Regions from separate parts of the Neptunomonas sp. ABH4_499 genome, predicted to be linked through region 1. Evidence: predicted binding sites of a transcription regulator. Region 1 holds the regulator's gene; each other region holds the start of a gene.
What was found. Region 1 encodes FliA, which starts transcription of late flagellar genes. Its sites were predicted from a motif close to CTAAAGTTNNNNNNNNNNCNGCCGATA; they were not measured.

Region 1 (3,234 bases):
ACAGATGCAGATCTCCTCACGTAAAGTATGGGTAGAGGAGAAAAAGTCACAGCGCGAGCGACCTGCCAGCTCCATGGAAGGTAAGCTTGCCAAGCGCTTTGAGCGAGTAGGCTTAGGTCAACATTTAGCGGATCACTTAATTGCTGGTTTGCCAGCAGGGCTTGAGCTTACCAAAGCTTGGCGCGCTTCGTTATCCAAACTGACCGAATCGCTTCCTGTAATGAAAGAGGACTACATCGACCGGGGTGGCATGATCGCCTTTGTGGGTCCAACGGGCGTGGGCAAAACCACCACCATTGGTAAGCTTGCGGCACGATTCGTGCTTCAACATGGCAGTGCGGGTCTGGCACTGGTCACGACCGACAGCTACCGGATTGCGGCACATGAGCAGCTTAAAACTTACGGCCGGATTCTGGATGTCCCTGTGCGGGTTGTTGATGAAAACAATTCGTTGGAAGATGTCCTAAGTGGGCTTCGCGGCAAGAAATTGGTCTTAATTGATACCGCTGGTATGAGTCAGCACGAGCGCCATAGTGAAGCGCAAAAGGAGATGCTGACTAATATCTCCATACGAATGAAGAAGTTACTGGTGCTGTCTTGTTCAAGTCAGCGTCAAGTTTTGGAAGATGCGTACGATAACTATCAAAGCATCGGTTTAAATGGATGTGTCCTCAGTAAAGTGGATGAGTCCGCCACGTTGGGCGAAGCGCTGACCTTAGCGGTTGAGCGACAGCTGCCCATCGCATACATCACTGACGGCCAAAAAGTGCCGGATGATATCGAAGTGGCACAACGAAATGACCTGATCAGCCGAGCTGTCATTACCGCACAAAAAGCGATTGAGCGTGAGCGAGCGCGACAGTCCGGTAATGATTCGGCTCTTTCTTCAGCGAGCTAACACAGAAATTTGGCATGACAAATCAACATCCTGTAAAGGTGATTGCAGTAACCGGCGGTAAAGGCGGGGTGGGTAAAACCAACGTCTCGGTTAACTTGGCGATGGCGCTCGGTGATATGGGGCGTCGTACCGTGTTGATGGACGCTGATTTGGGATTGGCCAATGTCGATATCATGTTGGGCTTGCGTCCAAAGTTGAACATCAGCGATGTGTTGGATGGCAAATGCCGCTTAACGGACATCATGCTCAACGTGAACGATCAGGTCCGCATTGTGCCAGCAAGCTCAGGTACTCAGGAGATGACCTCCTTAAGTGCGCATGAGCATGCTGAACTCATTTACGCCTTTAACGATGTCGAGGAGGAGCTAGACGTTCTGATCATCGACACCGCGGCGGGTATTTCCGATTCAGTCGTGAGCTTTGTGCGTGCCGCACAAGAGGTGCTTGTGGTGGTGTGTGATGAACCTACTTCAATTACCGATGCTTATGCCTTGATTAAACTACTGAATCGGGATTATCGTATGTCTCGCTTTCGAGTTTTGGCCAATATGGTCCACAGCGAGAGTGAAGGACGTAACATGTTCAATAAATTATTGACCGTTACGGACCGGTTTCTTGATGTGACTCTTCAATACGTGGGTTCAATCCCTTATGATGAGTGTGTTCGCAAAGCAGTACAGAAACAATCACCGGTTTTGGTGTCGTTTCCGAAGAGCAAGGTAGCTTTGGCGATTCGTCAATTAGCGGCAAAAGTGGACAGCTGGCCTGTTCAGAAAGTGCCCCGTGGGCATTTGGAATTTTTTGTCGAGCGTCTCGTCCAAAGTATGTAAAGTTTCCGGGTCTGGAAGGGGCTCCATGTACAACCCGCAAGAAATTGCCACAAGTCACGAAATCATCCAACAATATGCACCTCTGGTTAAGCGTATTGCACATCATTTGATGGGCCGTATGCCCGCCAGCGTCATTTTGGACGACTTGATTCAAGCCGGCATGATCGGCTTGCTGGAAGCGGCTAAAAAGTACGATGCCTCCAAAGGCGCGAGTTTCGAAACCTATGCGGGTATCCGTATCCGTGGTTCGATCATCGATGAAGTGCGCCGTGGCGACTGGACACCACGTTCAGTGCACCGTAACGGGCGTCGAATCAGCGAAACCATCCAAAAAGTTGAAGCAGAAACCGGAAAAGAAGCTTCAGATTCCCAGATTGCGGCCGAAATGAATATCAGTGTGGCTGAATACCATGAATTGCTTCGCGATTCGGTAGAGAGCCGGTTGTTCAGTTATGAAGAACTTACCAGCACTGATGGCGATGACGGCCCCAGCGAACAGCTGGCAGGAGATGATCCTGGCCCAAGTCACCACGGTGAGGAAAGTGCCTTCAAACGCGCCCTAGCAGATGCCATTAATACGCTGCCGGATCGCGAGAAACTGGTCCTCTCTCTCTACTACGACGAAGAGCTTAACCTGAAAGAAATAGGCGAAGTACTCGGCGTCAGTGAATCCCGCGTAAGCCAAATTCATAGTCAAGCAGCCCACCGATTACGTGGTCGACTCAGGGATTGGCATTAAATTTATTCCCCCTGAGTAGCCATTTTCCAGAAAACTGGTCTAGATTTTAGTCAGACTAAAACAGATAAGCCCATCTAGGCTTATGTGGGTTTCTGAAATTGGGGGATATTGTCTTGAAAAAAGACATCAAGATTCTTGTGGTAGATGACTTCTCCACAATGAGACGCATCATAAAAAACCTGCTTCGCGATCTTGGTTTCAACAACGTTGTTGAAGCGGACGATGGCAAAACAGCACTTCCTATCCTTCAGCAAGGCGGTATTCAGTTCCTTGTTACTGACTGGAACATGCCGGGCATGACCGGGATTGATCTGGTTAAGACCGTCCGTGCAGATCCGAACCTGAAAGGGATTCCAATCCTGATGGTGACCGCCGAAGCGAAGCGTGAGCAGATCATTGCTGCCGCTCAGGCGGGTGTAAACGGCTACGTTGTTAAGCCATTTACCGCAGCGGTTCTGAAAGAAAAGATCGATAAGATCTTCCAGCGCATCGATGGCTAATACCACCCGAAGGGGATTTTACTATGTCTGAACAAGACTTCTCATTAGGGCTGGGCAGTTTCGAAGCTGATTTAGAGGCGAAGGCTGGCGAGCTGGTGGAGGCGACCAAAGCGGGCGATCTGTCCAAGGCGATGGGAATCATCCAAGAGTTGCAAGAGTTTCGTCACCACGCTTTCTATAACGAAGTGGGGCATCTGACCCGCGGTTTGCACGAAGCGATTAAGTCCTTCTCTGCATCGGTGGATGTTGAGCAGTATTCGAACATCG
Region 2 (3,234 bases), on a different contig from region 1:
CGTACAGTCACTTGCAAAGGCTATAACCGCACAGATGGCCTGTGGGATATCGAGGGGCACATGACAGACATCAAGCCTCATGATATGCCATCTCCAGAGCAAGATGGCTCTATCATCCAAGCGGATGAGCCACTGCATGATATGTGGCTGCGCATTACCGTGGATATGGACCTTGTGATTCATGATGCGGTCGCCGTTATGGACCACACGCCTTTCTCGACCTGCCCAGAGATAGCCAATGCCTACATAAAACTGATTGGCTTACAGATTAAAGGCGGCTTTACCAAACAGGTAAAAGCGCTTTTGGGCGGCACTCAGGGGTGTACCCACCTTGTTGAGTTATTAGGCCCCATTGCAACCACCGCGTTTCAAACCACCCACCAAGAGCGCAAAAAAACGCAAGATTGGGGCGAAGGTCAGTCTGTCCCTGGCATCATGGATACGTGTCACAGCTGGAGCCGCTCTGGCCCTGTTGTTAAGCGATTATGGCCGCATTTTGCAAAAGACAGTGGACAACAGGTTTCCAAACCCGTTAAAAAAGAGGTCATCCGCTTTTCAAATGACGATGAATGAGTCAGGAACCTTTTAAGGCACCAAATGACTAAGTGTCGTCAAAGGGACTCATTAGTAGGATGATAGGATGCAACTGAGCCGATTTACCGATTATTCTTTGCGCGTTTTGCTCTACACAGCGGTACACAGTGATCGATTAACGACACTTGCTGAAGTCGCTGATTTTTTTGATGTTTCACTCGAGCATCTTCGTAAAGTCGTGCATGCCATGTCCAAATCTGGCGACCTTAAAACCTATCGAGGCAAACACGGTGGCTTTACATTAGGCAAGCCCGCCGACGAGATCAACATCGGTAAAATCATTGCCCAATCGGAAAAACAGGGCAATCTGATCGATTGTTCCAGTCAACACTGTCGACTCGATGGACAATGCTCTTTACACCCGATCCTGTGGGAAGCCAAACAAGCTTTTATGTCTGTTCTTGAGCGCTACACCCTTGCAGACTTACTGGACCATCCCGAAATGCGCCAAACGCTGATCGCAACGGACCTGTTCCACGAAGCCCCGGTACCGCAAGCAGCCAATGGATAAAGCCCGCGTTACACGGGCTTAGTCGTTTTGGTTACTCAACATCATCCAGAGACAATGGCTTTTCCGATACCAAAACGCCGTTGTTATCCGCATAGACGTATTCACCAGGGACAAAGGTGATACCGCCAAAGGTCACATCAACGTTTAAATCACCGAGTCCACGCTTATCGGTTTTCATCGGATGAGTGCCCAGAGCTTGAACCCCCAAATCCAACTGACTGATCGCGTTGCAATCGCGTAAGCAACCATTGATGATCACCCCTTCCCAGCCATTGGTAACCGCTTTTGCCGCAAGTAGATCCCCCAGCATGGCCCGACGCATCGACGCACCGCCATCAATCACCAGTACTTTACCTTTACCTGGCTGCGCGACTTGCTCACGTACCAGCGAGTTATCTTCAAATGCTTTGATCGTTACGATCTCCCCGCCAAAGGTCTCACGGCCACCAAAGTTAGCCATCATAGGGTCCATAACACGGACAAGGTCGGGAAACTGATCACACAATTCGGGTAGTAGATCTTCCATGGGAATCTCCTTTAAAAGTGGCCCACCATCGTGAGCATCAAGGTGTAGATGAGATCCATTCTAGTTTTTGCACCCGCGAAATGCATTACAACCATAGACCAAGCAAGAACCCACCAATGTTGTAAAAACAGGCGTTTAACGCAACTAAGCGCAGCCACTTTAGGTTTTTTTGCCTGAAAATTATTCACTCAGGCCGATAAAGCACTACAGATGGACTAATCTGAGTCGATATAACGGAGTACACACACAAACAGGTTGTTGATCATGGCTATCACGTTGCAGTCTCAATTCAGCTCGCAGATGAGCGCCACATTGAGCAGTTACAAAGCACAAAGCGAAGAGCGTACTCCAGAAGCGACTTCTCAGGATGCCCTGATCAGCCGACTTGCGAGCAACATTCCCGGCATGTCCGCTGGTGATCTAAAAGAACTGAACCAAGATGACTTCACGCCTGAGAAAGTCGCCAATCGTATCGGTGATTTTGTTGCTCAAGGCTTAGAAGCCGCACGACGCAGCGGACGCTCCGAAGAAGATGTCCAGAAAATGTACGATGCAGCCGTAAAAGGCGTCGAAAAGGGCTTTGCTGAAGCCAAAGAGATTCTTGATAACTTAAATCTGCTCTCGGACACTATCGAAAGCAACATTGATACGACGTTTGAAAAAACCTTTGACCGCTTAACCGAGCTTGACCCATCGCTAGCGGCCGAAAATGCCTCAAAAAGCAGCACCATCGAGCGCTTAACCGCCGCTCAACGGTACGACCAAGCTGAGTCAATGTCCTTGGAGGTTAAGACTCAAGATGGCGATACGGTCACGATCAACTTTAGCAATCAGTCCCGAACCGAACAAAGTATGGGCTACGAGACCGATGGGAGCAACAGTAGCAGCGTTTATAACGTGAGCCGCAGCGAAGAAAGCAACTACCGATTCTCGGTTGAGGGCGATCTAGACGAAGACGAGATCGACGCTTTGCAAAACTTGATCAAAGACGTCAACGAAATTGCAGGTGAGTTCTTTGATGGCGATGTCCAAAAAGCGTTTGATATGGCCAGTGAATTCCAAATGGATAAAACTGAGCTAAGCTCAATGAACTTGCAGTTGGCGCAAACGAAACAGTACAGCTCCATCGCCAACTACACAGAAACCCAGACCAACGCCGTACACGAGGCCCCTGGAAAGCGACTAGGCCACCTGTCAGATCAGTTTGCGGCGCTCGGTCAGGACCCAAAATTGAACTTCATGCAGGAGATCCGTGAGTTCAGTGAAGAGCTGCTCTCTTCATTGGTATCCCAGGATGCAAGATACCGTGAAGCCAACAGCGAAGAACAGTCGATTTTTGATGCCAATCTAGAATCTTTAATCTCGATGGCTAACGAAGAATTGTGATGTCGTTTGTACACTCTGAGGTTTTTCGCCTCACACTGGCCCTTTTCTAAGGGCCATTTTTTTATCTGTTTCCACTCACCTGTCGCTAACCAGTCGTATCTTGCCTTGTCGACTTAGCCGCCCGGATTAGGGCTAACAGCACCTGAGCTGGATGCGGCAAGGTGTGCTGATCTAACCGTTTTACCTGACTGCGACACGAATACCCCGTTGCCACCAA
Region 3 (3,234 bases), on a different contig from region 1:
TAGCTTCTCCTATGAGGTTCAAGGTCATACCGACTCTGTGGCATCCGATGAGTACAACCGCCGTTTATCCAAGTCCCGTGCAGAATCGGTTAAGAGCTACGTGGTATCTCAAGGTATTGATGCCTCTCGTTTGACCGCCGTTGGTTTGGGAGAAGCAAAACCGATTGCGAGCAATGCCACAGAAACTGGGCGTGCGCAAAATCGTCGAGTGGTATTGGTTTTGAAGTAAGTCTTTAAGAAGTGAGCGCTTTAAAAAGTACACAAAAATAGCGGCCTATGCCGCTATTTTTATTTGGATTCGTAAACGCGTTTTCGAGCGTATCAGTCAGAGTCCTGCAGCGCTAACACCATGTCCCAGCCACCTAAGTCTTTCCAGCGGTTAACAATGCCGCAGAAAAGCTCGGCCGTTTTTTCGGTGTCATAAAGCGCTGAGTGGGCTTGCTTCCCATCAAAGGGGATTCCGGCAACATCACAGGCTTTCGCTAACACGGTTTGACCGTAAGCCAAGCCTGCTAAGGTTGCGGTATCGAACGTTGAGAAGGGGTGGAATGGATTGCGCTTAATGTCGGTACGTAATGCAGCTTGCGACACAAAGCCGTGATCGAACGAAGCGTTGTGGCCCACTAAGATAGCGCGTTTGCACCCATGTGCTTTAACCGCTTTGCGGATCGGTTTAAAGATGATCTCAAGTGCTTCAAGTTCGGGTACGGCTTCGCGGTCTGGGTCAAACGGGTCAATCCCCGTAAAATCCAGAGCGGCGCGTTCTAGGTTGGCACCTTCAAAAGGGTCCACTTGCGCTGAGAAGGACTGATCAGGGATCAAATACCCTTGCTCATCCATCGTCAGAGTAACGGCGGCAATCTCTAAAAGCGCATCGGTTTTCGCGTTAAATCCGGCTGTTTCTACATCCACGACCACTGGAAGATATCCGCGAAAGCGCTCAGCCATGAGGTGAGCTGCTGAGTGATTGTTCAAAAGGGATCCTTACCGCTTATAACGGACAATGTTTAAAAAGTGGTCAAACACACGTAATCCCATTCTATCAGGCTGCATAGATTAGGCCAAACCTCCCCCTTAAGCACAGACCAACTCCGCCGATACCTTTAAGTGGATATGATTTGTTAATCGTTGGTGCACTCTGAATGCGAGCAAGACTCTTACCTAAACAGTGTTTGATGCATGGCCGTAGCCTCGTGTTTACGGGGCTTTTGGGTGTTTGTCTCGTCTCAAGTGCCGATGCCGTAAGCTTTGTTGCACCGATCGATGAGTCCCAGTGGGATCTGGAAGAATCCCGCTTCTACTGTAAGTTAAGTCAGCCTATACCGTCCTTTGGAGCGGGTACATTTGTGCACGAAGCAGGGGAGCGCGCCGTTTTTGAGCTGGTGCCCACCCAAAAAGGGAGTTTTTCGGGCAGTATTCGTTTAGTGGCTGCGGCATCACCTTGGCAGCCGGGCAGTGCACCTAAAGCGATTGGTAATATCCCGGTGACGATCAACGATCGAAAAGTCGTGGCTGATGAGCGCTACGCCGGTGAAATGCTCGCTTCTCTTTATGGCGGCATGTTCCCAACGTTTCGAATCCCAAACTGGTTGGGTTCAAGTCAAAGCGTGAATGTGGCGCTCTCCTCGGTTAATTTCCAAAAAACCTATCTTGATTATGCCAAGTGCGTGGATAACTTATTGCCGGTGAATTACCGCCAAGTGGCGCGGACGGCGGTGCTGTATCCTCCTGCGCAGTGGCGTTTATCCGATGCGACTAAGGATCGTCTGGATTTAATCGTCGAATATCTAAAAGAAGACGATAAAGTTCGCTCGGTCTTTGTCGATGGTCACTCCGACAATGCCGGTCGTCGCTTGCTTAACCGAGATCTGTCTAAGCAACGAGCCGAAGAGGTCACCCGCTATTTAGTGGCCCAAGGCATATCGGAAGATCTGATCACAACGCGCTTTCACGGTGAGCGTTACCCCGTTGTTCCAAACAATACGGCCGATAACCGAGCTCGAAACCGAAGAACCACAATTCGCCTTGAGCGAGACTGATGCGGCATTTTCTCTTTGTAAGTGATATGATTGGGCGCTTAATTCCGTTTGAGTGGCGTTAGCCGTTGATTCTTTGGAGCAGATGAATGTCTGATGTTAAAAAGGTTGTTCTGGCCTACTCCGGTGGTCTGGATACATCCGTTATTGTTCGTTGGTTGCAAGAAACCTACAACTGTGAAGTCGTAACGTTCACAGCCGATTTGGGGCAGGGCGAAGAAGTTGAGCCTGCTCGTGCAAAAGCGCAAGCTTTGGGTGTGAAAGAGATCTATATCGAAGATCTGCGCGAAGAGTTTGTTCGCGACTTCGTATTCCCAATGTTCCGTGCAAACGCAATCTATGAAGGCGAATACCTGTTGGGTACGTCTATTGCTCGCCCATTGATTGCAAAACGCCTGGTTGAAATTGCCAACGAAACCGGTGCTGATGCTATCTCTCACGGTGCTACGGGTAAAGGTAACGACCAAGTACGTTTCGAAATGGGCGCTTACGCTCTGAAGCCGGGTGTTAAAGTCATCGCACCTTGGCGTGAGTGGGAACTGACATCCCGTGAAACGTTAATGGCTTACTGCGAGAAGCATGACATCCCTGTCGATTTCTCGAACAAGAAGAAAAAGTCACCTTACTCAATGGACGCTAACTTGCTGCACATCTCTTACGAAGGCGGCATTTTGGAAGATCCTTGGGCCGAAGCTGAAGATGATATGTGGCGCTGGTCGGTTTCCCCAGAGGAAGCGCCAGATGAAGCGACTTACCTTGAGTTGAGCTACAAAAACGGTGACATCGTTGCCATTAATGGCGAAGCCATGTCTCCTGCGACCGTGCTTGAAACTCTGAACAAAATCGGTGGCGCTAACGGCATTGGCCGTTTGGACATCGTAGAAAACCGCTTTGTCGGCATGAAGTCTCGTGGTTGCTACGAAACACCAGGCGGCACCATCATGATGCGTGCGCACCGTGCGATCGAGTCCATTACTCTGGACCGTGAAGCGGCACACTTGAAAGATGAGCTGATGCCTCGTTACGCCGAGTTGGTTTACAACGGTTTCTGGTGGGCTGAAGAGCGTAAAATGCTGCAAGAGATGATCGATTACAGCCAGCGTCATGTGAACGGTGATGTTCGCCTGAAACTGTATAAAGGTAACGTGATTGTTGTCGGCCGTCGCTCAGAAGACAGCTTGTTCGATGAGAGCATTGC

Region 2: a site for FliA is predicted at 1,836-1,862, ahead of ACXAF9_RS06870 (DUF5610 domain-containing protein). Genes of this name have one in related genera too.
Region 3: a site for FliA is predicted at 1,074-1,100, ahead of ACXAF9_RS08370 (flagellar protein MotY). Genes of this name have one in related genera too.

Annotation. Positions count from the first base shown of each region.
Region 1 is NZ_JBSWXK010000003.1:5,183-8,416, reverse strand. Features, by position in the region: gene flhF (flagellar biosynthesis protein FlhF) at 1-898, shown strand, start outside; gene ACXAF9_RS03340 (MinD/ParA family protein) at 913-1,728, shown strand; gene ACXAF9_RS03335 (RNA polymerase sigma factor FliA) at 1,754-2,467, shown strand; gene cheY (chemotaxis response regulator CheY) at 2,593-2,967, shown strand; gene ACXAF9_RS03325 (protein phosphatase CheZ) at 2,991-3,234, shown strand, end outside.
Region 2 is NZ_JBSWXK010000005.1:129,432-132,665, reverse strand. Features, by position in the region: gene ACXAF9_RS06885 (DUF2889 domain-containing protein) at 1-573, shown strand, start outside; gene ACXAF9_RS06880 (RrF2 family transcriptional regulator) at 641-1,105, shown strand; gene rraA (ribonuclease E activity regulator RraA) at 1,137-1,631, opposite strand; gene ACXAF9_RS06870 (DUF5610 domain-containing protein) at 1,896-3,017, shown strand; gene ydiJ (D-2-hydroxyglutarate dehydrogenase YdiJ) at 3,103-3,234, opposite strand, start outside.
Region 3 is NZ_JBSWXK010000006.1:178,140-181,373, forward strand. Features, by position in the region: gene ACXAF9_RS08360 (OmpA family protein) at 1-229, shown strand, start outside; gene rnt (ribonuclease T) at 322-948, opposite strand; gene ACXAF9_RS08370 (flagellar protein MotY) at 1,143-2,039, shown strand; gene ACXAF9_RS08375 (argininosuccinate synthase) at 2,126-3,234, shown strand, end outside.